3 regions of the Streptomyces sp. NPDC101237 genome follow, and region 3 is predicted to be linked to each of the others. Evidence: predicted binding sites of a transcription regulator. Region 3 holds the regulator's gene; each other region holds the start of a gene.

Region 1 (2,266 bases), 220 kb from region 3:
TCCAGGGCGAGCTTCACGGCGTTGGCGCCGGTCGCCTCGTCACCTTCGAGCTCCAGCTTCTCGAACACCTGGGAGGCCTGGAGCAGGGCCACGCCACCACCGGCGACGATGCCCTCCTCGACGGCCGCCTTCGCGTTGCGAACGGCGTCCTCGATGCGGTGCTTGCGCTCCTTGAGCTCGACCTCGGTCGCGGCACCGGCCTTGATGACGGCGACGCCACCGGCGAGCTTGGCCAGGCGCTCCTGGAGCTTCTCGCGGTCGTAGTCCGAGTCGGACTGCTCGATCTCGGCGCGGATCTGGTTGACGCGGCCCTGCACCTGCTCGGTGGAGCCGGCGCCGTCGACGATGGTGGTCTCGTCCTTGGTGATGACCACCTTGCGGGCGCGGCCCAGCAGGTCGAGGGTCGTGTTCTCCAGCTTGAGACCGACCTCCTCGGAGATGACCTCGCCGCCGGTGAGGATGGCGATGTCGTTCAGCATCGCCTTGCGGCGGTCGCCGAAGCCCGGGGCCTTGACCGCGACGGACTTGAAGGTGCCGCGGATCTTGTTCACGACCAGGGTCGACAGGGCCTCGCCCTCGACGTCCTCGGCGATGATCAGCAGCGGCTTGCCCGACTGCATGACCTTCTCCAGCAGCGGGAGCAGGTCCTTGACGGAGCCGATCTTCGAGTTGGCGATCAGGATGTACGGGTCGTCGAGGGACGCCTCCATACGCTCCATGTCGGTGGCGAAGTACGCCGAGATGTAGCCCTTGTCGAAGCGCATACCCTCGGTGAGCTCCAGCTCCAGACCGAAGGTCTGGGACTCCTCGACGGTGATGACGCCTTCCTTGCCGACCTTGTCCATGGCCTCGGCGATGAGCTCGCCGATCTGGGTGTCGGCGGCGGAGATGGAGGCCGTGGAGGCGATCTGCTCCTTGGTCTCGACGTCCTTCGCCTGCTCCAGGAGGGCACCGGAGACGGCCTCGACGGCCTTCTCGATACCGCGCTTCAGAGCCATCGGGTTGGCGCCGGCGGCGACGTTGCGCAGGCCTTCCTTGACCAGGGCCTGGGCGAGCACGGTCGCGGTGGTCGTACCGTCACCGGCGACGTCGTCCGTCTTCTTGGCGACTTCCTTGACCAGCTCGGCGCCGATCTTCTCGTACGGGTCCTCCAGCTCGATCTCCTTGGCGATGGACACACCATCGTTGGTGATCGTGGGGGCGCCCCACTTCTTCTCAAGGACGACGTTGCGGCCCTTGGGGCCGAGGGTGACCTTGACGGCGTCGGCGAGCTGGTTCATACCGCGCTCAAGGCCGCGCCGCGCCTCCTCGTCGAACGCGATGATCTTGGCCATGTGAAGTGGTCCCTCCAGGACTGGGGGTGAGTCTTTACGGACCGCGCCCGCGCCCGCGACGGACGGCTCGCCGACCCGTGGGTCCTTTGCCCCACCCGGCCTGCGGGCCTCACCGACCCGGTCCATTTTTGTCACTCTCACCTTCAGAGTGCTAACGCCAATGATTAGCACTCGCCCATCGAGAGTGCAAGGCGCCCTCGCGAAGCGGGGGCTCGTTCAGGGGGGGTGGCCGGGTGACGGACGGGCGCGGGAAGCCCGGCCGGACCGGGGGCGCGCCGCGGCCGCGGCACGTCCGCGCCCGTCCGCGCGCCGCCTCGATGTCCGGGGCATGCCAAAGGGCTCGTAACCCATGACTCCCCATGGGATACGAGCCCTCCGACAAGAAGGAAGAACGACGCTGTCAGTCGGCGCGTGCTTCAGCTGGTCGCGAGCCGGACCATGTCCGCCTGCGGCCCCTTCTGGCCCTGCGAGATCTCGAAATCGACCCGCTGACCTTCCTCCAGGGTGCGGTAGCCGTCCATCTGGATCGCGCTGTAGTGGACGAAAACATCCGCACCACCGTCGACCGCGATGAAGCCGTACCCCTTCTCCGCGTTGAACCACTTGACGGTGCCCTGAGCCATGCCTAACTCCCCTATTACTGGCCCTTGCACAGATCCACACTTCGCGGATCCGGGTCAGACCTCACTCCCCAATGGTTGGGGGCGTGCGCCGGAACGCGTCGACCGCGGCTGAATGTATCTGCCCAACTGCCGTCTGCAACAGGTCAATCGGACGAGAATTCTGGACGGGAAGGGTCCGGAATGTAGTGAGAATTCGGCTGAATTCAGGGCAAGTCGGGCCCTATAAAAGCCGCAAAAGCCGCGTACGGCCGCGCACTTTGGTTACTTCTTGGCGGGCCTGCGGTATCGAATACGGGGCTCCCGACCTGG
Region 2 (2,266 bases), on a different contig from region 3:
GCCCTCGACGTCCTCGGCGATGATCAGCAGCGGGCGGGAGGCGTTGCTCTGGATGATCTTCTCGAGCAGCGGGAGCAGGTCCGCGATCGAGGAGACCTTGCCCTGGTTGATGAGGATGTAGGGGTCCTCCAGGACGGCCTCCATGCGCTCCTGGTCCGTCACGAAGTACGGCGACAGGTAGCCCTTGTCGAAGGCCATGCCCTCGGTGAAGTCCAGCTCCAGGCCGAAGGTGTTGGACTCCTCGACGGTGATGACACCGTCCTTGCCGACCTTGTCCATCGCCTCGGCGATGAGCTCGCCGACCTGCTGGTCCTGGGCGGACAGCGCGGCGACGGCGGCGATGTCGGACTTCTCGTCGATCGGGCGGGCCGTCGCGAGCAGGTCCTCGGAGATGGCGGCGACGGCGGCGTCGATGCCCTTCTTCAGGGCGGCCGGGGAGGCACCCGCGGCGACGTTCTTGAGGCCCTCGCGGACGAGCGCCTGGGCCAGCACGGTGGCGGTGGTCGTACCGTCACCCGCGATGTCGTTGGTCTTGGTCGCCACCTCCTTCACCAGCTGCGCGCCGAGGTTCTCGTACGGGTCCTCGATCTCGACCTCGCGGGCGATGGTGACACCGTCGTTGGTGATGGTGGGGGCGCCGAACTTCTTGTCGATGACGACGTTGCGGCCCTTGGGACCGATCGTCACCTTGACGGTGTCGGCAAGCTTGTTGACGCCGCGCTCAAGGGCGCGACGGGCGTCCTCGTCGAACTTCAGGATCTTCGCCATGGGAGCGGTTCAGCCCTCTCGGAAAACGTGAGTGAAACGAACCGCGCCCCCGACGCCCGGCTTCATGAGATCGCGGGGGCCAGGGGCGCAGCTCAAAGCAGAATGTGCTTCGGGTGAACTACTTCTCGATGATCGCGAGCACGTCGCGAGCCGAGAGGACGAGGTACTCGTCCCCGTTGTACTTCACCTCGGTGCCGCCGTACTTGCTGTAGAGCACGACGTCGCCGACCTTGACGTCGAGCGGCAGGCGCTCGCCGTTCTCGAAACGGCCCGGGCCCACGGCGAGGACGGCGCCCTCCTGGGGCTTCTCCTTCGCGGTGTCCGGGATGACCAGGCCGGAGGCCGTGGTCTGCTCGGCGTCGAGCGGCTGGACCACAATGCGGTCCTCAAGCGGCTTGATGGCAACCTTGGAGCTGGTGGTCGTCACGATCCGACCTCCCCCTTCGGAGATCTCACGGGGTTAACTGTCTGAGGTGGCGACCAGGTGGATCCGTCGTCGCGGGTGCCGGACCTGCCCGTCGCGTAGTTGGCACTCTCATCTGCCGAGTGCCAGTGCCGAGACTATGACCGGGATTAGCACTCGGTCAAGCGGAGTGCCAATCCGTCGCGGCGCGGCGCGGAAAATCGGTGTCCGGAACCGGGTGACGGGGCCTACAGGTAGTCCTCCAGCCGCCCCACCGTCAGGCCGGCCTCCTGGGCCCGGCGCAGGAGGGCGGTGGTGCGTTCGCGCAGGGTCAGGCCGGTGGCCTCGTCCGGGCCGACCAGGACGATGTCTCCGGGGCGCAGCCGCTTCTCGCCGCGGCCGAAGGTGATGCCGTCGCCCGTCACGGCCGCGCGCCACAGGACCACCGCCGTCACGCCGCAGTCGGCCGCCGCGCGCAGGGTGGTGGTGTCGTACGTGCCGTAGGGCGGGCGGAAGAGGCGCGGGCGGATGCCGAAGCGGGACTTCAGCTTCTCCTGCTGACCGCAGATCTCGGCGCGCTGGCCGGCGTAGGGCAGGCCGGACATGGCCGGGTGGTCGAGGGTGTGGTTCTGGACGCTCGCGCCGACCTCCTGGAGGCGCGCGAAGTGGCCGTAGCCGGGGCCGACCACGCTGTCGGTGAGGAACATGCTCACCGGGAGCCGCAGTTCGCGGACCATGTCGACGAACCGCGGGTCCTTCTCGGCGCCGTCGTCGTAGGTGAGGAAGACGACCTTGTCGGCGGTGTCGACGTGGTCGACGACCGGGGGCAGGGCGTCGTGGAGGGCGAGCGGGTGCAGCGGGGGGTGCGGCGCGGGCAGCAGGGGCGCGCTCAGGCCCCAGCGGCGGTAGGCCTGTTCACGGGCCGGGCCGTTCGGCCGCACCCGGTCGGCCGCCTTCTTGCCCAGCCGTTCGATCGGGTCGACGGACTGGGCGCAGCCCGCCAGGAGGAGGGCGGCGGTCAGCAGCGCGGCCGCCGCCCTCGGCCGGCTCACAGGTAGTCCTCCAGGCGCGCCACCGCGTAGCCCTCGCGGGTGA
Region 3 (2,266 bases):
CGCACTCCGGGCACGGGGTGGGCACGACCGTGCCGAAGCCCTGGCACTGCGGACACGGCCGCGAGGTCATGACCTGGCCCAGGAAGGACCGCGTCACCTGCGACACCTCACCGCGGCCGCGGCACATGTCACAGGTCTGCGCCGAGGTGCCCGGCGCCGCGCCCTCACCGTTGCAGGTGGTGCAGACGATCGCCGTGTCGACCTGGATGTCCTTGGTCGTGCCGAAGGCCGCCTCGTCCAGCTCGACCTCGATCCGGATCATGGCGTCCTGGCCGCGGCGGGTGCGCGAGCGCGGACCGCGCTGCGACGCCGTGCCGAAGAAGGCGTCCATGATGTCCGAGAAGTTCCCGAAGCCGCCGGCCCCGAAGCCGCCCGCGCCCGCGCCGCCGCTCTGCGAGAGCGGATCGCCGCCGAGGTCGTAGACCTGCTTCTTCTGCGGGTCCGAGAGCACCTCGTAGGCGGCGTTGATCTCCTTGAACCGCTCCTGGGTCTTCGGATCCGGGTTGACGTCCGGGTGCAGCTCGCGCGCGAGCCGACGGAAGGCCTTCTTGATCTCTTCCTGCGACGCGTCGCGGCGCACGCCGAGAACGGCGTAGTAGTCCGTGGCCACTTACGACTCCGCCAGGATCTGTCCGACGTACCGTGCCACCGCTCGTACCGCTCCCATCGTTCCCGGGTAATCCATGCGGGTCGGTCCGACCACGCCGAGCTTGGCGAGTGCCTCGCCGCCCGAACCGTAGCCGACCGACACCACAGACGTGGAGTTGAGTCCCTCGTGGGCGTTCTCGTGACCGATGCGTACGGTCATGCCCGAATCCCCCGCCTCGCCCATGAGCTTGAGGAGCACGACATGCTCCTCCAGCGCCTCGAGGACGGGCCGGATCATGAGGGGAAAGTCATGTCCGAAGCGGGTGAGATTGGCGGTGCCGCCGATCATCAGCCGCTCCTCGTTCTCCTCGACGAGCGTCTCCAGCAGGGTGGAGAGCACCGCCGAGACCGTACCGCGGTCCTCGGCCTCGAAGGCTTCCGGCAGATCCTCCACCAGCCGGGGCACGTCCGAGAACCGGCGGCCCGCGACCCGGCTGTTGAGCCGTGCCCGCAGATCCGCCAGCGCGGACTCCCCGAAGGGCGCCGGACAGTCGACCATACGCTGTTCGACCCGTCCGGTGTCGGTGATCAGCACCAGCATCAGCCGGGCCGGCGCGAGCGCGAGGAGTTCCACGTGCCGCACGGTGGACCGCGTCAGCGACGGGTACTGCACGACCGCGACCTGCCGGGTCAGCTGCGCCAGCAGCCGCACCGTCCGCGCCACGACGTCGTCGAGGTCGACGGCGCCGTCGAGGAAGTTCTGGATGGCCCGCCGCTCGGGCGCGGTCATCGGCTTGACGCCGGCCAGCTTGTCGACGAACAGCCGGTAGCCCCTGTCGGTCGGGATCCGCCCGGCGCTGGTGTGCGGCTGGGCGATGTACCCCTCGTCCTCCAGGGCGGCCATGTCGTTGCGGACGGTCGCCGGGGAGACGCCGAGGTTGTGCCGCTCGGTCAGCGCCTTCGAGCCGACCGGCTCCTCGGTGCCGACGTAGTCCTGGACGATGGCGCGCAAGACCTGAAGCCTGCGTTCACTCAGCATGCGGCGCCACACCTCCAGAAAGTCGTCCCCGCGGCCTTTGCGGGTCTTTCGTCTGGCACTCTGTGATCCCGAGTGCCAGGTCCCCGGCCCAGTGTACGGCCGTCGGGCACCGACCGGGCAAGGTCGGCCGGGACCCGTTGCGTTCTGCAGCTAGCGTCCCGGTATGACGGTGACTTGGGAAGAGCTGGGCTGGGAGCGGCTGGCCGAGGGGGTCGGCCGGTGCCGGCTGCCGGGCTGGGACTGCACGGTGGGGCTGGTCCTCGGGGCGGGCCCGGTCCTGATGGTGGACGCCGGGTCGAGCCTCGCCGAGGGCGCGCGGTTGCGCGGGCAGGCCCGGCGGCTGGCCGGGCGCCGTGTGACCCATCTCGCGCTCACCCATCCCCACTTCGACCACGTCCTCGGCACCCCGGCGTTCGCGGGCGCCGAGGTGTACGCGGCGGCGGGCGCGGAGGCCGTGTTCGCGCACGGCCGCGGGGAGATCCGCCGGGACGCGGTCCGCAACGGCCTGCCGGCCGCCGAGGCCGCCGAGGCGGTGGCCGCGCTGCCGGAGCCCGGCCGCACGGTGCGCGGCGAACTGACCCTGGACCTCGGCGGCGGCCGCCGGGTCCTGCTGGCCGCCGTGGGCCCCGGCCACACCGG

The links. Region 3 encodes HrcA, which represses chaperone genes, less so after heat shock. Its sites were predicted from a motif close to TTNGCACTCNGNNNNNCNGAGTGCNAA; they were not measured.
Region 1: groL (chaperonin GroEL) is a predicted target of HrcA. The motif match lies at 1,499-1,525, and genes of this name have one in related genera.
Region 2: groES (co-chaperone GroES) is a predicted target of HrcA. The motif match lies at 1,342-1,368, and genes of this name have one in related genera.

What each region holds. Positions count from the first base shown of each region.
Region 1 is NZ_JBIWNY010000006.1:145,687-147,952, reverse strand. It holds gene groL (chaperonin GroEL) at 1-1,334, opposite strand, end outside; gene ACIRQ9_RS11920 (cold-shock protein) at 1,751-1,957, opposite strand.
Region 2 is NZ_JBIWNY010000002.1:283,778-286,043, reverse strand. It holds gene groL (chaperonin GroEL) at 1-768, opposite strand, end outside; gene groES (co-chaperone GroES) at 887-1,195, opposite strand; gene ACIRQ9_RS04340 (polysaccharide deacetylase family protein) at 1,420-2,223, opposite strand; gene ACIRQ9_RS04335 (polysaccharide deacetylase family protein) at 2,220-2,266, opposite strand, start outside.
Region 3 is NZ_JBIWNY010000006.1:363,700-365,965, forward strand. It holds gene dnaJ (molecular chaperone DnaJ) at 1-610, opposite strand, end outside; gene hrcA (heat-inducible transcriptional repressor HrcA) at 611-1,627, opposite strand; gene ACIRQ9_RS12920 (MBL fold metallo-hydrolase) at 1,791-2,266, shown strand, end outside.